DNA from 2 places in the Terrabacter carboxydivorans genome. Region 1 is predicted to be linked to the other one. Evidence: predicted binding sites of a transcription regulator. Region 1 holds the regulator's gene; the other holds the start of a gene.
What was found. Region 1 encodes LexA, which represses DNA repair genes until DNA is damaged. Its sites were predicted from a motif close to TCGAACANNTGTTCGA; they were not measured.
Positions count from the first base shown of each region.

Region 1 (9,984 bases):
GCGAGCACCGAGATGCTCGGGCAGCAGGCGGGGGTCGCCGGCGACGTGTGGGCCGAGCGTCTTGTCGCCACAGCGCACCGTTCGGCGACGCGGATGGCCGGCATGATCGAGCAGATCCTCGCCCACGCGAAGGTCGGGGCCGAGCTGCACCGGACCGACACCGACCTCGGGACGGTGCTCGCCTCGGTGCTGGAGGACCTCGCCCCGACCCTCGAGTCACGTTCGGCCACGGTGGTGGCGGGAGACCTGCCGACGCTGCCGGCCGACGAACAGCAGCTCTACTCGGTGCTGCTCAACCTCGTCTCGAACGCGGTGAAGTACGCACGGCCAGGTGTGGCGCCCGCGGTCCGCGTGGGCTCGGAGCGCCGCGGCGACCGCTGGCACATCGAGGTCCACGACAACGGGATCGGCATCTCCTCAGCGGACCGCGACCGGGTGTTCGAGCTCTTCAACCGGGTCGAGACGTCGGTCGACGGCAGCGGGATCGGCCTCGCCACCGTCAAGCGGATCATCGAGGCCCACGGAGGCACGATCGGGATCAGCGGGGCCGAGGGCCCGGGGACCGTCGTGTGGTTCGAGCTGCCGGTCGAGGTCGTCAGGGACGCGGAGCCGGCAGCTCCCGCCGGCTCGGCACCGACGCGCGCGCGCGGATGAGGACGACGGCGCCCACCACCAGGGCGATGACCGTCCGCGGGTCCGTGACGGCGGCCTCGGCGACGATGACGGGATAGAGGGACCACACCGACTGCCCGCCTGCAGGACCGCCCCCGCCCAGGGCATCGGAGTAGGCCATGCGGTCGGCCAGAGAGGCCGCACTCGAGCCCGCCGCCATGGCCAGGGCGGCACCCACGGCCCAGCACAGTCGGCGCAGCCGGTCACTCCCCCGACCGCCCGAGAGCACCTGCCATTCTCGAAGCCCGTTATCAGGGCGGCGATCCGCCGGGCTCGAGGACGAGGCGGCGGAGGGGCCGGGATCGGGACCAGGACCCTGGGCAGGACGGGAACCGCCCGAGTGACGCCCGCCATCACCGTCGAGGCTGCGCACGGGACGCAGCCCCGGATGCAGGCCGGGACGCAGGCCGGGACGTGACAAGCCGGCAGCCAGCACGAGCCCGAACGCCACGACGCCGACGAGCGGCGCGGCGGACAGGGCGTAGAGCGCGGTCGATCCGGCTGATCGGCCTCCGTCGAGGAGGTAGGCGACGGCGACGAGCGGCAGCGCCTGCAGCACGGTCAGCACGAGGCACGCCGTCAGGACCATTCGGTCACGGCGTGCGCTCACGGCGAGTCCGTGCTCGACCGAACCGGCATCGAGGCCGACCGGGCCGGCGCCGACCGGATCGCTGCGGCAGGAGTGGATGCGGCAGGGGTCGAGTCGAAAGGGACCGCCGCGGAAGGGATCGGTGTCGGCACTCACGGGACCAGCCTCGGTAGGTGGAGGACGTCGAACCCGAGTCCCGGGCCGACGGTGGTGCAGGCTCGCTCGTCGGCGCCCTGGAGCACCCGGAGGTCGGGGCGGCCGGCAGCCACGGCGATGAGGTTGCGGGCGCTCTCGGTCCCCGCACGCAGGTAGTCGGAGTGCCCGACGGAGGTTCGGCCGACGTCGACGAAGTCCGCCCGGGCGCGCAGCCAGTGGTTGCACCCCGTCCCGGGCTCCTTCAGCGCGAACGTCGACAGGCGCGTGGCTCCGACCACCTCACCGGGGGCTGTGCCGTGCACGATCGACCCGTAGTCGAACACGTCGTCGCCCAGCGCCCCGAGCACGTTGAGGGAGCCGGGCTTGAGCGCCGTCGCCGACGCGTCGGAGAACGGCAGGCCCGGCGCACCGAAGACCGCGACGTCGTCGACGGCACTCGTGCGCAGGGAGGCGAAACCTGCGAGCAGGCCCCCATAGGAGTGGGCCCACACGGTCTGGTGCGCAGGCCGGTCCCGCGCGGCCTCCAGCCCTGTCGCGAAGTCGGCCAGTGATGCCGCGTTGTCGCGGGCGAGCTTGGCGTTCAGGACGTTCCGGTCGACAGAGGTCACGATCTCGCGCACCTGTGGCGCCTCGTAGCCCATCCACGTCACGATCGCGACGTCCTGCCCGCGAGCCGCCGCCCTGGTCTCGGCCCGCAGGCGCACGAACGTGTCGTCGTAGCGACGCAGGTCGGTGTCGACCATCGTGGACAGACCCCCGACGAACGTCACGACGTGCTCGGCGGTGTCGACGTCCCCGATGGCGACCACGGCCTTCGGATGGAGCCCGGTGGTGTCGACGAGCAGGAGGCGGCGCTCTCCGCCGTCCCTGCGGCTCAGGACGTCTCGGATCGCCTGCAACGCAGCGACCTCCTGCGAGGCGAGGCGGCGCCGCGGCTCGCTGCCGACCCACCCGCCGTCACGTGCCTCGAGGTAGCGCACCCGGGCTGCCTGCTCGGCCCGCCCGAGGAGCACGAGGTTCGCCGCGTGGCGTGCCGCGGCGGGAACACCGTCGCGAGGACCCACCCACTCGGGCCGGTCACGGACCACCGTGCGCCTCTCCTCGTCGGTCAGGGACCGCCACCACGCCGCTGAGGCGAACGCCTGTCCCCCGACGCCCACACTTGCGGCGGGAGGCGGTGGCGGTAGGGTGGCCGGGATCGACGCGCTGCCCCCGCCGGCGGCCGTCGCCCCGCGCGCGGAGGAGAGGAGCTGCCGCAGCAGCTCCTCGTCGGCCAGGCCGGCGGCGCGGCGGGCCTGGTCCAGACACGCATGCACCTCGGCGCGGAGCAGCTCGTCGAGGCAAGCCCGATGCGCCTCGAGCAACGGTTCGCCGAGCACCGCTCGGACCGGAAGGAACAGGCGCCCCTCGCCGTCGACCCACGCGCCCTCCTCCGCGGCACGTCGGTCGGCGCGACCGATGAGGTCCAGCGCCGCCTGCAGCTGGGCCGCGGCCCGCCCCAGGGCCTGGCCGGCGACGGCGATGCTCGAGGCCAACCCGCCGAGCCCGGCCACCACGAGGCCGTAGCGGTCCGCCGCGGCAGACGAGGCGGCACCCAACCATCGCGGCGCGGCCGAGCGTCGCCAGAGCACCAGCTCGGCCAGCACCAGCACCCGTCGTCGGCGATCCTCGAGTCCGCGGCCGACGGCCGCCAGGGTCTGGGGACGGCTCGAACGGATGTCCCGCACCGACAGGGTCACCGCCGATCCCCCGCCGATCACCGGGAGGCCCCCGACGCTCGACCGACGCCGGCCCGAGCCACCTGCTCGACGGCGTCGTAGGTGTCGGCCGCCACGGCCAGGGCACGCCCCAGCTCCTGCAGCTCCCAGCGCGTCGCCGCCAGCCGCGCAGCCCAGGCCGCCGAGACGTCACGCAGACCCGGCGCGCACCGGCCTTCCGGGAGCGCGGCCGCGATCGGCGCCAGCTCGTCGGTGATCCCGAGTGTCTGCACGCGCAGGACCACCTCACGGATCGAGGTGACGTCGTCGCGCAGGTCCGCCGTGTCCACGTCGTAGCGCATGCTCTCTCCTTCCCGAGGACTGCCACGCTAGGCCGACGGGAGGGTGGCGGACCGGCGCCATCCACAGGCTTGCCCCCGGCGCCGTGCGGCGGGCCAGGACCATCGACGGTTGCGCCTGACCGCAACGGAAGCCGTTGCGCCGCAAGGGGACTCGGACGGCACCTACTCGCGACGGGACAGCGAGACGAGACCCGAGTCGGGACGGTGAGACGAGACAGGGAGACGAGACAGCGACACGGGACAGCAGAACGCCGCACCCCTGGTCAGGGGTGCGGCGTCCGGGCAGGAGCGACGGGGTCGAAGCGCCGCCACCGCCAGCCGCTGAAGGTGGAGCCAACGCGGCAGATCGGGAGGGACGGGTGGATCGGCTGCCAGGGACACGGCATACGCGATCGACCGGCCCCAGGGGCCGACGGACTCAGCGCGCCGGAATGACCAGCTGCTGGCCGGCGTGGAGCGCCGTCGTGCTGAGGCCGTTGGCGACCTGGAGCTCGACGACACCGTCGGACACGGCGAGCTCCGGGAGCTCGCGGGCGGCGACCCCCGAGAGCGTCTGGCCCGACTGGACCGTCACGGTGCGCGGCTCACCCGAGGCCGAGGCGAGCTGGCCGGCGAGTCCCACGCCCAGGACGGAGACGACCGTCGCCACGAACAGGGACACGACGAGCCGTCCGAAGCGGGTCAGCCGCAGCGGCGGCTGTGCGTCCCCCACGGCGCGCGACCGTCGCACCTGGCGATCAGCGTCGGGCCCGGTGGGCACGAGGACGAGCCGGGGCCGGCCGGTCGGCGCGAGCCGTGCGGGCCCCTCGGCGTGCTGGTGACGAACGGCCTCGAGGACGATGGCGCTCATGGTGACCTCCCCTTGCTCCTGAACTTGCGAACACATGTTCGATAGAACGTCTGTACGAGTTGTAGCACGTATGTTCGATGAAGTCGAGACACGCCTCGAACAGGTGTTTGGCAACTGTGTTCGAACTCCGTAGTCTTTCCTCACACCACAGACCTCATCAGCCACCACTGACACTGGCCTCCCGCCCAGCGTCGGAGCACGGCCTGACGAGCCGACGAAGGGGACACCATGGGCGTGACCGAGCTTCCCGACCGCGAGACCGGTGACGGCCTGACCGTCCGCCAGCGGCGAGTGCTCGAGGTCATCCGCAACTCCGTCGACCGGCGCGGCTACCCGCCGAGCATGCGAGAGATCGGTGACGCGGTCGGGCTGGCCAGCCCCTCGAGCGTCTCGCACCAGCTCAACGCGCTCGTCGCCAAGGGCTACCTGCGGCGCGACCCCAACCGGCCGCGAGCCCTCGAGGTCGTCTCCCCCGACGCGAAGGCCGAGGAGCTCGGCTACCGCGGCGGTGACGCGACCCCGTTGCGACCCCGTGGCGACCAGTACGACACCGAGACCGACTCGGGCGACGCCCGCCCCGAGGCCTCCTACGTCCCCGTGCTGGGCCAGATCGCGGCCGGCGTCCCCATCACCGCCGAGGAGGTCGTCGAGGACGTCTTCCCCCTGCCCAAGCAGCTCGTGGGCGAGGGCGACCTCTTCCTGCTCAAGGTCAACGGCGACTCCATGGTCGACGCCGCGATCTGCGACGGCGACTGGGTCGTCGTGCGCCAGCAGCAGCACGCCGACAACGGCGACGTCGTGGCCGCGATGCTCGACAACGAGGCGACGGTGAAGACCTTCAAGCGCAAGGACGGTCACGTGTGGCTCATGCCGCACAACGACGACTTCTCCCCCATCGACGGCGACCACGCCACGATCCTCGGCAAGGTCACCGCGGTCCTGCGCCGCATCTGAGGCCGGGCCGATGCCCTCGTCACGCACCCGAGACGTCGTCCTGACCTACCGCTACCTGCGCGGTGCGATGATCGCGCTGCTGCTCATGCTGCTGCTCTCGGTCGGCTACCAGTGGTGGTGGGAGACGGGGCCACTCGTGCTGGCTCGGGTCGATCAGCGCCTACTACTACACCCCGGCCCGCGCGGTCTTCGTCGGCTCGCTGTGCGCCCTCGGGGCCAGCCTCGTCGCCTACAAGGGCCACTCACCGGAGGAGGACGTGCTGCTGGGATTCTCGGGGCTCATGGCCTTCGTCGTCGCCTTCGTGCCCACCGTCCCGGACGGACGCTGCGGCCCCAACGCCTACAGCCAGACCCCCGCCGAGATCGCGGCGGCCGTGCGCAACAACATCTGGTCGCTCGTCGTCGTGGCGGCCCTCGCGGCCGGCGTGACCGCCTGGCTCAAGCGCGGCACCGTGACGCGCGACTCGTCCGAACGGCCGACCGTGCGCTCGGTCGTGGTGACGGTCGTCTGCGGCGCGATCCTGCTCGGCGAGCTCGTCCTCTTCCTCGCCCTGCGTGACCGGTTCATCGCGCTGAGCCACGACATCGCCGCCGGGACCATGGTGGCCGGCGTCATCGCCGTGATGGTGCTGAGCGCGCTGCGCGCCGAGGACCGGCACCGGGGTGCCGGGGCGGGCACGGTCTACAAGCGCATATACATCGCGATCGCCGTGGCTCTCGCGGCCGCCCTCGGGACCACGGTCCTGGCGGCCCTGACGGTGCACGGCTTCGACCACCTGGTGCTCATCGCCGAGGTCATCGTCATCGTGCTCTTCGCCACCTACTGGGGCGTGCAGACCAAGGAGCTCTGGGACCTGCGTGCCGCCGACGGCCTCGAGGCCCGGCCGACTCAGGGCGTCGTCGAGTAGCCGCCCGGACGGACCGGGCGACGGGGCGAACCCCGAGCCCGACGAGCGGACAATCCGACGAGCCGGCGCCACGGCAGCCGCGGCGCTCAGTGGCCCAGCGCACCCCGCAGGTCGGTCAGGGTCGGGCCGAGCGGAGCGTGCAGGCGCAGCGTCGCCTCCGCGTCGCCGCGCGTCGCCGAGCGGGTGACGATCGCGACCGGCACGTCCCGCTGGTGGGCCCGGCGCACGAAGCGGTAGCCGCTCATCACCGACAGCGACGAGCCGAGCACGAGCACGGCCCCGGCTGCCTCGACGAGCGAGAAGCACTGCTCGACCAGGGCCTTGGGCACCGACTCGCCGAAGAAGACGACGTCGGGCTTGACCGTGTCGTGGCCGCAGACGAGGCAGCGGGGCGCGTGGAAGGACTCGACGAGCGAGTCGGCGAGCACGATGTCCCCGTCGGGTCGCACCTGCTCGCCCCACTGCGAGCCCACCGTCCGCGCCGCGTCGGCGAAGCGCTCCATGAAGCCGGGGTTCGCCTCGGTCATCCGCTCGTGCAAGCCGATTCGCGTCGTCCTCTCACCGCAGGTGAGGCAGACGGCACGATCGAGCGAGCCGTGCAGCTCGATGACGTCCGTGGCTCCCGAGGCCTGGTGCAGACCGTCGACGTTCTGGGTGATGATCGGCCCGACGTAGCCCGCCCGCTGCAGGTCGGTCACGACGCGGTGGCCCTCGTTGGGCCGGGCCGCGTTGAACCGCTGCCACCCGATGTAGCTGCGGGCCCAGTAGCGCCGCCGGGCAGCGCTCGACCCGGCGAACTCGCCGAAGGTCATCGGCTCGACCCGACGCGTGCCGTCCGGCCCCCGGTAGTCGGGGATGCCCGACTCGGTCGAGAGCCCTGCCCCGGAGAGGACGACCACGCCCCCGCCGCTGACGAGGTCGACGAGGTCGTCGAACGTGCCGAGGTCGTGCGTCTCGAGCGGAAGCGTGCGCGTCGTGGAGAGCCGGGTGACCGCGGTCGACTGCGGGGGTATGCCGTTCGGCTGCTTCACCCGGTCAGCCTACGTGCCGATCGACGACCCCTCGCGTGCCGCCAGGTTCGCCGCTTTTCCATAATCACCGGTTATGATTTTCCCATGATCGATGCTGCCGGCCTGCGGGTCATGAAGGCCATTGCCGACGAGGGAAGCTTCACGAGCGCCGCGAACGCCCTGGGCTTCACCCAGCCGGCCATCTCCCAGATGGTCCGGCGCCTCGAGCAGCGCACGGGGACGGTCCTCGTCGAGCGCTACGGTCGCCAGGTCCGCCTCACCGAGGCGGGTCAGGTGCTGGCACGCCACGCCGTCGGCGTCCTCGCCGCGCTCGACGCCGCCGAGGAGGAGATCACGGCCATCGCGGGGCTCCGGGCCGGGAGGGTGCGCCTGCAGGCCTTCCCCAGCTCCTCGGCGACGCTGGTCCCTCGGACGCTCGCCATCCTCAAGGCCCGCCACCCCGACATCACCGTCACCTTCACCGAGGCCGAGCCGCCCGAGTCGCTCGCCGCCCTTCGGCGCGGCGACTGCGACGTCGCGGTCGCGTTCGCCTACGAGGGGGGCGACCTCGGCGAGCTCGAGGAGGACCTCTCCCTGCTCGTGACGCGTCGCCTCATGGACGACGAGGTGCGGCTCGTCGTGCCCGGCACCCACCCGCACGCGGGCGACGAGGCCGCGACGCTCGCCGACTTCTCCGGTGAGGAGTGGATCGCCGGGTGTCCCCGCTGCCGCGGGCACCTGCTCTCCCTGGCCGACACCGCCGGCTTCCGACCCAACGTGGCCTTCGAGACCGAGGACTACGTCGCCCAGCTCGGCCTCGTCACCGCCGGCCTCGGCGTGGCCCTGGTGCCGGACCTGATCCTCAACGCCGCCAAGCACGACGAGGTCGCGACCCTGCCGCTCTCGCCGGCCTCGCGCCGCCAGATCCTGGCCGTCACCACTCCGGACCTGCTGCGCGTCCCCGCCGTCGCAGCAGCCCTCGACGCCCTGTGCGAGGCCGCCGGATCCGACCCCAAGGTCTCCCCCGCCCAGCTCGTGGGCGCCAAGGCCTGATAGCCGGCCAACCACTGGAACGCCGCTGGCCGGCCACTGACGGGCAGGGAGCACCACGGCGGCGCGATCGGGCGCGCCACGGGCGCGGAGGTCGCACCCGGCATACGGTGGCTCCATGGGTGACCGCGAGCGCATCTCCTACCTGCCCGTGCCCGACCGCGACACGGTCCCGGAGGGCGTGAGCCGCCTCTGGGACAAGGCGCAGGACGCCTTCGGCTTCGTGCCGAACGTCTTCCGCGCCCAGGCGGTCAACGGTGAGCAGTTCCTGGCGTGGTGGGGCTACTTCAACCTCCTCGTCAACAAGGAGGGACACCTGAGCAACGCCGACCGCGAGCTGCTCGCGGTCGTCGTCAGCAGCGTCAACCGTTGCACCTACTGCGAGGTGAGCCACGGAGCGGCCCTGCGCGAGCACATTGGAGACCCCGTGACGGCCGACCTCATCGCCTCGAACTGGCGCCAGGCCGGGCTCGCCGACCGAGAGCAGGCGATGGCCTCCTACGCAGAGAAGCTCACCCTGCACCCCGCCGACGTCACCGAGGCGGACCTGCAGCCGCTGCGCGACGTCGGCCTCGACGACCACCAGGTGGTCGAGCTCGTCCAGGTCGTCGGGATGTTCAACCTCACCAACCGCGTGTCGACGGCGCTCGGCTTCGTGCCGAACCCGGAGTACCACTCGAGCGGCAGAGCGACCTCATGACCCGGGTGGCGCTCGCAGCGCCCGGCCCGTCCGCCCTGCAGGCCGGGCTCGAGGTGGCCGCCGAGGGTGGCAACGCCGTCGACGCGGCGGTCTCCGCCTCCCTGGCGGCCATGAGCACCGAGCCCGGCGTCGTCAGCCTGATGGGCGGCGCCTTCGTCAACGTGTGGCTCGCCGGCGAGACGCCCGTCGTCATCGACGGCAACGTCGAGATGCCCGGCCGGGGACTCGCGCCGTCGGCCTTCGGTCACGGCGTGCGGCAGGTCCCCACCGACTACGGCGGCGGCGTGACCATCGGTGCGGGGCACGCCGCGGTGGCGAACTCCGGTGCGGTGCAGGCGCTCTCGGCCGCCAGGGACCGCTTCGGGCAGGTGCCGTGGCGTCGGCTCGTCGAGCCCTCGGCACGAGCCTGCCGCGAGGGCTACCGCGTCGGCGCTGCCGCCGCCCTCTACCTCGGCATCGTCCGCGACACGCTCTTCGGCGACAACCCCGAAGCGCACGCACTCGTCACGGGGGCGGACGGCGGCCCGCTCGAGCCGGGCGAGACCTCGCTCAACCTCGACCTCGCCGACATCCTGGACCTGCTTGCGGCACAGGGAGCCTCGCTCTTCACCACGGGCGCCGTCGGACGGGTGCTCGTCGAGGACATGGCCGCCAACGGCGGCCTCATCACGGCGGCCGACCTCACGGCATACGAGGCCGTCGTGCGCGAACCGACGATGCGCACCGTCGGGGCCTGGCACATCGCCCTGAACCCACCTCCCTCCGTGGGCGGGCCCATGCTCGCCGCGATGCTCGGGCAGCTCGCGCGGCACGAGAGCTGGACCTGGGCGGAGGTCATCGACATCCAGCGCCGCGTGCTCGCCTACCGGCTGTCCGTCCACGACCGGTCCCGAGACCTCGATGCGGACGGGCACGCCCTCCTCGAGGCGGTCGAACGACACGGACTGGCAGGCCTGCCCACGTCGGCGTCCACGGCGCACGTGTCCGCCGTCGACGAGCACGGGAACGCCTGTGCGATCACGATGTCCGCCGGCTA
Region 1 covers NZ_BAAARE010000006.1:67,380-77,363, reverse strand. Annotated here, with positions in the region: gene ABD297_RS07995 (sensor histidine kinase) at 1-654, shown strand, start outside; gene ABD297_RS07990 (hypothetical protein) at 596-1,417, opposite strand; gene ABD297_RS07985 (alpha/beta hydrolase) at 1,414-3,156, opposite strand; gene ABD297_RS07980 (hypothetical protein) at 3,174-3,476, opposite strand; gene ABD297_RS07975 (LysM peptidoglycan-binding domain-containing protein) at 3,895-4,326, opposite strand; gene lexA (transcriptional repressor LexA) at 4,555-5,280, shown strand; gene ABD297_RS07965 (hypothetical protein) at 5,538-6,188, shown strand; gene ABD297_RS07960 (Sir2 family NAD-dependent protein deacetylase) at 6,275-7,219, opposite strand; gene ABD297_RS07955 (LysR family transcriptional regulator) at 7,304-8,251, shown strand; gene ABD297_RS07950 (peroxidase-related enzyme) at 8,367-8,948, shown strand; gene ABD297_RS07945 (gamma-glutamyltransferase) at 8,945-9,984, shown strand, end outside.

Region 2 (9,984 bases), on a different contig from region 1:
GCACGGCCTTCATCGGCCTGTCGTTGCTCGGGGTCGTGTGGTGGTGGGTGACCGTCGTCATCCTCGTGCGCGAGATCGGCATCACCGTGCTGCGCTTCGTCGTGATCCGTCACGGCGTCATGCCGGCCGGTCGCGGGGGCAAGCTCAAGACGATGCTGCAGACGCTGGCCCTCGGGTCGCTGACCCTGCCGCTGTGGGTGTGGCCGTTCGGCGACGTGCTCACGACGATCGCCTACGTCCTGCTCGGTGCGGCGCTGGTCATGACCGTCGTGAGCGGGGTCGACTACGTCTTCAAGGCGGCCCGTCTCCGAGAGACGAGCGAGCGCACCCGCACCCGGCGAGCCGCCCGCGCCGCCCGCGCTGCGTCGCCGGCGCAGCCGGAGGCGCCCACCGAGCGGACGGCGAAGCGGGACTGACGTGGGCGTCTCTGACGACACGCCGGGGTCGCTCCTCGTGGCCGGCCTGACGCAGGCGGGCGAGACCCTCGCCTGCGCCGAGTCGCTGACGGCCGGCCTCGTGGCCGCGACCGTGGCCGACACGCCCGGGGCCTCGGCGGTGCTGCTCGGTGGGGTCGTGGCGTATGCCGCCGAGGTCAAGACGCTGCTGCTCGACGTGCCCGCCGACCTGATCGCCCGGGTCGGCACCGTCGACGCCTCCGTCGCCGTCGCCATGGCCGAGGGCGTCCGCCGTCGGCTGGGAGCCACGTGGGGGCTGGCCACGACGGGGGTGGCGGGACCGGGGCCGTCCGAGGGCAAGCCCGCCGGCACCGTGCACGTCGCCGTCTCGGGTCCGTCGGGAACAGCGACGCGTGCGCTGGAGTTGAAAGGGACCAGGGCGCAGATCCGGTCTGCGACGGTCGAGGCGGTGCTCCGACTAGCGGTGGACGAGACCGGCGCCACGCACCGAACTCCTGCGCCGCCGTGGGAGCCTCGGGGTACGGTAGGGCTGTCGGGCCACCCCGGCGACGACCCCGGCGGTGACCCCGCGACCGACCACCCGACACCAGCGACCTGAAGGAGGACGGCATGACGACACTGTTGCGACGCGAGCTCGGTGACGTCCTTCGTGAGCGCCGGCGCGCCCAGGGTCGCACCCTCCGCGAGGTGTCGGCGACGGCGTCCGTCTCTCTCGGCTACCTCAGCGAGGTCGAGCGCGGCGAGAAGGAGGCGTCCTCCGAGCTGCTCGCCTCGATCTGTGGCGCGCTGTCCCTCCCGCTGTCGCAGGTGCTCATCGACGTCTCCAGCCGGATGGCCGAGAGCGAGGGTCTCGTGCAGCCCGTCGCCCTCCCCGTGCCGTCGGGCGACGTGGTGTCGGCCTCCGCTGCCTGATCGTCTACCGTGCTGGGGTGCCCAGCCCCTTCACGGACCTCGACGCGCGACTCTACGAGGCCACCGCGGCCTCACGCAGCTCTGACGGGAGCGCACCGACCGTGGTGTCGGTGTGGCTGGGCGAGCTGACCGGTCAGGTCCGCTACGAGCACGACGCGCTGTCCCCGCACTATGCGGCCTCCACCATGAAGCTCCCGCTCGTCATCGCGCTGTTGCGCCGGGTCGTGCGCGGGGAGCTCGACCTCGAGGCGGCGGTCACGGTCACGGGCACGTTCGCCTCGGTGCTCGACGGCTCGCCCTTCAACCTCGACGAGGCGGACGACCAGGACCCGCAGACGTGGGCGGCCGTCGGCGGGACCCGGACGCTCGGCGAGCTCGCCGAGCAGGCCATCACGCACTCGAGCAACATCGCCACCAACCTTCTCGTCGACGTCGTCGGCCTGGCCGAGGTCGCCGACGTGCTCCGCCTCGTCGGATGCTCCCCGGCGACCGTCGTCGCGCGAGGCATCGAGGACGCTGCCGCTCGTCGGGCGGGCATCACCAACACCGTGTCGGCGGCCGACCTCGGGCTGGTCATGGCCGCCGTCGGCCGACGTGACCCGGCCCTCGGCGGCGACGCCGTGCTCGTGCCGGTCGAGGACCTGCTGCGCCGTCAGGTGCACCTCGACCAGGTGCCGGCCGGGCTGCCTGCCGGCACGCCGACCGCGAGCAAGTCCGGGTGGATCCCCGGTGTCTCGCACGACGTCGCGCTGGTGCGTCCGGCGGGGGAGGAGCCCTTCGTCGTCGCCGTCTGCACGACGGTCGACCTCGACGAGACCGCGGCCGCGGCCTTCGTGGCGGGGATCGCGCGCGACGTCTGGCGAGCCGAGCACCCCGACGGCGGCTCCGAGGACTCCGGGGAACGCTTGGACGACCACGGTCGGCGGAGTCGCGACGGTCAGGACAGCCAGCCCCTCGCTGCGGTGGAGCGGGCATGACGACCATCGCCCGCGTGACGTCGAGGACCTCGTCCGTGCCGCTGCACACACCGTTCGTCACCGCGCTCCGACGCACCGAGACCACCGACACCGTCGTCGTCACGGTCACCGACAGCGACGGACGCACCGGCTGGGGCGAGGCGCCCCAGGTGTGGCAGGTCACCGGCGAGTCGCTGGCGAGCGCGACCGCGTGCATCGAGACGATGCTGGCGCCGGCGGTCACGGGACGCCGGCTGGACGACCGTGACGACCTCGCTGCCGCGGCCGGTGCCGTCCAGCGCGCCGTCGCCCGCAACTTCGGCGCCAAGGCCGCCCTCGACGCGGCCCTGCACGATCTCGTCGCCCAGGCGGAGGGCATTTCGGTCGCCGCCCTTCTCGCGACCCGGCCGGACGGCATACCCGAGGTGCTGACCACCGACGTCACGCTCTCGGCCGGTGCCGCCGACGGCCTGGCCGACGCTGCCCGCTCGCGGGTCGCGGGAGGTTTCGCGACCCTGAAGATGAAGGTCGGCACCGACGCGAGCACCGACGTGCAGCGGGTCGCCTCGGTGCGCGACGCCGTCGGGCCCGCCGTCGCCATCCGCCTCGACGCCAACCAGGGCTGGACGCGCGAGGAGGCCGTGCAGGTGATCCGCGCGCTGGAGGTCGCCGACCTCGGGGTCGAGTTCGTCGAGCAGCCGGTCGTCGCCGACGACGTCGAGGGTCTCGCGTGGGTGCGCGAGCGCGTCGGCCTCCCGGTCATGGCCGACGAGTCCTGCTACGGGCCCTACGACCTCGAGCGGATCATCCGCCTCGGCGCAGCCGACCTCGTCAACGTCAAGCTCGCGAAGTGTGGCTCGCTCGCGGTCGGGCGCGACATGCTCCGCCGAGCCCACGACGCGGGACTACGCACCATCGTCGGTTCCATGATGGAGAGCCACGTCGGCGTCGGTGCCGCCGCGGCGCTCGTCGCGGCCGAGCCGACGACCGAGGTCAGCGATCTCGACGCCGCATGGTGGTCCGTGAGCTCGCCCGTCATCGGCGGGATCACCTACTCGGACAACCAGATCCAACTTCCCCGTGCACCTGGGTTCGGTATCACGGGACTCGCCGAGGTCCCCTGACCAGACCGGTCCCACGACGAAGGGCCCCGCCGGAGCGGGGCCCTTCGCGGTTCGGGGCGGTCAGTTGCCGACGAGGCGGAGCCCGAAGCTGCCCTCGCCGCTGCCCGTGGTGGAGGAGTTGAAGCCGAGGGCGCGCAGCGACTCGAGGAACGTCTTGCCCTCACCGTGGAGCTGCCCCTGGGCGAGCTTGTCGACCTTGTCGAGGTCGACGAAGAACGACACGGTCGAGCTGGAGACGTCGCCCACGGCCAGCTTGAAGCTGTCGGAGTCGCCGAGCCTGCCGCCGGCCTTGAGGTCGTCGGCGTAGTCGGGCGTCGTCGCGACGAAGACCTTGTCGCCGTCGACCTTGTGGGTCAGGACGTCGCTGCTGGCCCCGGCCGTCTCCATGAGCCGACCGGCGAGCTCGTCGGCGCGCTTGGCGTCGCTCGAGACGACCTTGGCGCCGAGGACCGGCACGTCGGACTTGAGGTCCTGGTCAGGCATGGACAGGGTGAACGACCGGCCCAGCAGGACCTTGAGGTCGTCCGGGAGCTTGATGTCGAGCTGCTGCTCCACCTGGCCGATCGGGTCCGACTCGCCGTTGGCCGACGCGAGGCCCTCGATCTGCTTCTTCAGCTGGGGCCACGCACCGTCGAGCATCTTGTCGGCGCCCGAGACGTTGACGGCGGCGAGGGTGTCGGCCGGCAGTGAGGCCATCTCGGCGCCGTCGCCCTTCACCGAGGTCGTCGCGTCGGCGCCGCGCACCACGCCCGCCATCTCGACGTAGTCGGCGTCGAAGCGGACCGCCGCGGCGACGCGCCCCTTGGCGCCGGTCGCGGGGACGGCCCCCATGGCGGACGGGCCGCCCAGCTTCTGCAGCTCGGCGATGCCCCTGCCCATGTCGAACCAGGCCGACATGACGCCCTGCTCGCCGAGCGAGGTCATGTCCTCGCTGAACGTGGGGTTCTGGGCGAGCGAGCCCTTGTCGACGGCGGCGAGCGTCGCGTCCCCGACCCCTGCGGGCGTGACGATGGCGTAGCCGTCCTTCATGCGCAGGTCGGTCTTGTCCTTCTTGTTGCAGGCGAAGAGCCGGGTCAGGGTGTCCTTGGCGGCGCCCTCGTCCTTGACCTGGATGGCGAGCGCGACGTTCGGCGCGCTCTCGGTGCCGCCGGGCCGGATCGCGGCACCGATGCGGTCGCCGAGCCACGGCGCGATGTCGGTGTCGTAGCTGAGCTTGGCGGTGCAGTCGTTGCTCGAGCTCTTGGACGCCATCTCCCAGAGCTTCTTGCGCGGGTCGTCGCTCCCGAGGGTGTCCTTGACCTGGGGCAGGCTGCCGAGGAAGCGCACGGCCGCGATCTTCTGGCCGGCGGAGGGGTCGATGTCGAGGCGGACGTAGGCGTAGGCGTCGCCGGGCAGCACCTCGGCCGGCTGGGAGCCGCCGCCGCTCAGGGCCTGGAACGCGAACGCGCCGCCGCCGCCGAGGACCAGGGCGGTGACGACGCCGCCGACGAGCAGGCCGGTGCGCCGGCGTCCACCGGTCGGGGTGGCCTGCGGGTCGTCGGATAGGGCGACCCCACCGGGGACAGGCTCCGCCGTCCCCGCGGGAGTGGGGTAGGTGTAGTGCTGGGCGGACCCGTCGGCTGGACCTCGGGTGGGTTCGGTCATGGTGGTGCTCCCCTGAAGAGTTCGGTGTGGCCCGCGACCTCGCGCGGGACGAGAGGACGATACCGGCAGGCCCGGACGTCCGCGGCCGGTTCCGGCAAGCCTCCGACGACCGTGTGCGGCGCATCGGTTCCAGCCGTCCGGGTGGCACACTGCTGGGGTGCGGATCAGCCACTTCTGGACCTTGATGGACGACGAGTTCGGCGCGGCGTATGCCGGGTCGCTCGCCCGCGACCACGTGCTGGGTGCGCTCGGCAACCGCACCGTCGTGCAGGCGCTCGCCGACGGCGAGGCACCGCGGGCCGTCTGGGAGGCGCTGTGCACCGACATGGACGTGCCCCCGGAGCGCCGGCTCGGGCGGGACACCCGCGTCGCGCGCGGGGCCCAGGGCGGGCAGGGCGGTCGTCTCGGCGGCTGAGGCAGGTCGTGGCCCTCGGCGTCGTTGACCGGTGGCCACGGACGATGCACGTCGCCCGCCCTGCCCGGCGTGTCGTGGCGACTTCGAACATCTGTTCGGTACTGTTCTCCACAGGTCCTGCGCCACCACCCGCATCGTCCACAGGCCGTCTCGTGGTCCACCTGATGTCGGCGCCGGCCCCTAGCGTCTGACCCGACAGCGAATCTCAGGACGAGCCGTTGCCCGGGTCGAAGGTAGACGACCGCAGCGCAGACGGCAGATAGGTGACCGACATGGCATCGGTGCAGGCGAAGGACAAGGACAAGGCGCTCTCCTCGGTGATGGGCCAGATCGAGAAGAGCTACGGCAAGGGCGCGGTGATGCGTCTCGGCGATGACATCCGTCCGCCGATCGAGGTCATTCCCACGGGATCGATCGCCCTCGACGTCGCCCTCGGCATCGGGGGCCTCCCGCGGGGACGTGTCGTCGAGATCTACGGCCCGGAGTCGTCCGGTAAGACGACGGTGGCCCTCCACGCGGTCGCCAACGCGCAGAAGGCCGGCGGGATCGCCGCGTTCATCGACGCCGAGCACGCGCTCGACCCCGACTACGCCAAGAAGCTCGGTGTCGACACCGACGCCCTCCTCGTGTCGCAGCCCGACACCGGTGAGCAGGCGCTCGAGATCGCCGACATGCTGATCCGCTCCGGCGCCATCGACATCATCGTCATCGACTCGGTCGCGGCGCTCGTGCCCCGTGCCGAGATCGAGGGCGAGATGGGCGACAGCCACGTCGGTCTGCAGGCGCGTCTGATGAGCCAGGCGCTGCGCAAGCTGACCGGTGCGCTCAACAACACCGGCACGACCGCGATCTTCATCAACCAGCTGCGCGAGAAGATCGGCGTCATGTTCGGCTCGCCCGAGACGACGACCGGTGGCAAGGCGCTGAAGTTCTACGCCTCCGTGCGCCTCGACGTGCGTCGCATCGAGACGCTCAAGGACGGCACCGAGCCGGTCGGCAACCGCACCCGCGTCAAGGTCGTCAAGAACAAGGTCTCGCCGCCGTTCAAGCAGGCCGAGTTCGACATCCTCTACGGCCACGGCATCTCGCGCGAGGGTGGCCTCATCGACATGGGCGTCGAGCACGGCTTCGTCCGCAAGGCCGGCGCCTGGTACACCTACGAGGGCGACCAGCTGGGGCAGGGCAAGGAGAACGCCCGCAACTTCCTCAGGGACAACCCGGACCTCGCCGACGAGATCGAGAAGAAGGTCAAGGAGAAGCTCGGCGTCGGGCCGCGCGTCGACCAGCCCGCCGAGGTCTCGGACGTGCCCGTCGACTTCTGATCATGACCTTCTCCGCAGAGGAGAGCGTGCAGGACCGTCTGGCTCGCGCCGCGGCCGCCCTGGCTGAGGCCGAGGTCGTCGCCGGGGTGCGAGCCGACGGTCCTTCCGCGTCCCTTCCAGAGCCGTCGTCTGTGCCGACGGGTGTCGAGGTGGCCGGCACCTCGACGCAGCCCGACCTCGACACGTCGCCGGTCGCGGCGCGCAGCGGGGTCGGGGCCGTCGGCGGGCACGGCTCCGGCGACCGGTCGGGCGCGACGTCCGGCACGAGCTTCAGCACGGGGGCGCAGTCGTCGAACCCGAGGCAGGGTTCGCCGACGACCTCGCGGCACGGTTCGAGGTCGGACTCGAGGTCCGACTCGGCAAAGGGTTCAAAGCGGAGTTCGAGGCAGGGTCGGAAGCAGGGTTCGAAGCCCGGATCAGGCTGGGCTTCGTCTGACCCGGGGGAGCGGCCCGACTGGGCGCCCCCGCCCGACGACTCCGCCGACACGATCCCCGATGCCGACGCCGCGTCGGTGGCCCGGGCCATCGCCCTGCGACAGCTCAGCATGGCTCCGCGCAGCCGCGCGCAGCTCGAGCGGAAGCTGCGCCAGCGCGGCTGCGACGACGACGTGGCGGCGAAGGTGCTGGACCGCCTCACCGAGGTCGGCCTGGTCGACGACGAGGCCTACGCCCAGATGCTGGTGCGATCGAAGCAGTCGGACAAGGGGCTGGCCCGCCGGGCCCTGGCCCACGAGCTGCGCAAGCAGGGCATCGACCAGGACATCGCCGATGACGCGTTGGGCCAGGTGGGGGCCGGCGACGAGCGCGTCCGGGCCGAGCAGCTCGTCGCCAAGAAGCTGCGCTCGATGCGCGGTCTGGCGCCCGAGGTGCAGACCCGCCGTCTCGCCGGGCTGCTCGCCCGCAAGGGCTACTCCGGCGAGGTCGCATGGCCCGTCATCCGCGACGCGGTCGACGGCCTGCCCGAGCACCTGCGTGACTGACTGACCGAGTGCCTGACTGGCCGATGGGGCGCCGTCCGGTGCCGACTGCCGCCACTCGCCGCCCGGGCACGACGAAGGGGGTGGGGACCATGCGGTCCCCACCCCCTTCGTGGTGGTGCTGTGGTGCTGTGGTGCGGTGTCGCTCAGACCTCGGCAGCCACGTTCGCGATGGCGGAGATGTCGAACTCGAGCTTGACCTTCTCGCTGACGAGGACGCCACCGGTCTCGAGGGCGGCGTTGAAGGACAGGTTCCACTCGGTGCGGTCGATGGTGGTCTCACCCTCGAAGCCGACGCGCGTGTTGCCGAACGGGTCCTTGGCCGAACCGGTCTCCTCGAAGGGGATCGTGACGGACTTGGTGACGCCGTTGATGGTCAGGTCGCCGGTGATGGCCCACTCGGACCCGTCGCGCTCGACGTGGGTCGAGACGAAGGTGAGCTGCGGGTAGTTGGCGATGTCGAAGAAGTCGGGGGTCTTGAGATGACCGTCGCGCTGCTCGTTGCCGGTGGTGACGCTGGCGGCCTCGATGGTGACGGTGACCGACGAGTTGGCCGGCGTGACGGTGTCGACGTGGGCGGTGCCCTCGAACTGCTCGAACTGGCCGCGGACCTTGGTCACCATGGCGTGACGGGCGGAGAAGCCGATGCGCGTGTGGCTGGGGTCGAGCGTGTAGTCACCGGAGATGTTCTCGACGGCGACGGAGGGGGTCTCGGTGACGGTCTCGTCCTTGGAGCGGTTGAACAGGCCCATGATGTGTGTCCTTCGGGAGTAGGTTATTGAATGTTCAACCATCATGTTGCCGTACTTTGGTTGAACTGTCAAGCACTGGCGTCAACGGAGGCGGGACCGGTGCTATTCCCGCCGTCCGCACCCCGGGACGGGGCCTGCTCCCGAGCCTTCTGTGAGCCGCGCACGAGGCGGCATCGAGCCCGGCTGTCGCCGGTCGCTGCACGACGTACCCTTGTCGGTGCCATGACAACGCAGAACTTCGCCACCACGCCCGTCGCGACCGCCCCCATCCCCACGACGAGCGCGCCCCGCACCTACGACGTGCGCACCCACGGCTGCCAGATGAACGTCCACGACAGTGAGCGGCTCGCCGGTCTCCTCGAGACCGCCGGCTACATCGACCTCGCGAGCCTGCCGGCAGGGGATCGGCCCGAGGTGGCCGACGTCGTCGTGTTCAACACGTGCGCCGTGCGCGAGAACGCCGACAACAAGCTCTACGGCAACCTCGGCCAGCTGCGACCGGCCAAGCTGAAGAACCCGGGCATGCAGATCGCCGTGGGGGGCTGCATGGCCCAGAAGGACCGCGGCACCATCGTGCAGCGCGCCCCATGGGTCGACGTCGTCTTCGGCACCCACAACATCGGCTCGCTCCCGGCCCTGCTCGACCGGGCCGCCCACAACAAGCGGGCCGAGGTCGAGATCCTCGAGAGCCTCGAGGTCTTCCCCTCGACCCTGCCGACACGGCGCGACTCCGCCTACAGCGCGTGGGTCTCGATCTCGGTCGGCTGCAACAACACGTGCACGTTCTGCATCGTCCCGAGCCTGCGCGGCAAGGAGCAGGATCGGCGCCCGGGCGAGATCCTCGCCGAGATCGAGGCGCTCGTGGCGCAAGGTGTCGTCGAGGTGACCCTTCTCGGGCAGAACGTCAACACCTACGGGGTCGAGTTCGGTGACCGTCTCGCCTTCGGCAAGCTGCTGCGCGCCTGCGGGCAGATCGAGGGTCTCGAGCGGGTTCGCTTCACCAGCCCCCACCCGGCGGCTTTCACCGAGGACGTCATCCTGGCCATGGCCGCGACGCCCAACGTCATGCCGAGCCTGCACATGCCGCTGCAGTCGGGCTCGGACAAGGTGCTCAAGGACATGCGCCGCTCGTACCGCAGCGCGAAGTTCCTCGGCATCATCGAGAACGTCCGGAAGCACATCCCCGACGCCGCCATCACGACCGACATCATCGTCGGCTTCCCGGGCGAGACCGAGGAGGACTTCCAGGGCACGCTCGACGTCGTGCGCGAGTCCGGCTTCTCGAGCGCCTTCACCTTCCAGTACTCCATCCGCCCCGGCACGCCGGCGGCGACCATGGAGCAGCAGGTGCCCAAGGGGGTCGTGCAGGAGCGCTTCGAGCGGCTCATCGCCCTCCAGGAGGAGCTCAGCTGGGCCGGCAACCGTGCGGTCGAGGGCCGCGAGGTCGAGGTGCTCGTGACGCCCTC
Region 2 covers NZ_BAAARE010000004.1:44,825-54,808, reverse strand. Annotated here, with positions in the region: gene pgsA (CDP-diacylglycerol--glycerol-3-phosphate 3-phosphatidyltransferase) at 1-416, shown strand, start outside; gene ABD297_RS05460 (CinA family protein) at 418-1,014, shown strand; gene ABD297_RS05455 (helix-turn-helix domain-containing protein) at 1,026-1,328, shown strand; gene ABD297_RS05450 (serine hydrolase) at 1,346-2,305, shown strand; gene ABD297_RS05445 (dipeptide epimerase) at 2,302-3,408, shown strand; gene ABD297_RS05440 (DUF3352 domain-containing protein) at 3,469-5,052, opposite strand; gene ABD297_RS05435 (DUF3046 domain-containing protein) at 5,210-5,467, shown strand; gene recA (recombinase RecA) at 5,740-6,789, shown strand; gene ABD297_RS05425 (regulatory protein RecX) at 6,792-7,769, shown strand; gene ABD297_RS05420 (YceI family protein) at 7,913-8,518, opposite strand; gene miaB (tRNA (N6-isopentenyl adenosine(37)-C2)-methylthiotransferase MiaB) at 8,741-9,984, shown strand, end outside.
Region 2: the regulator LexA is predicted to act here: its motif matches at 5,551-5,566, upstream of recA (recombinase RecA).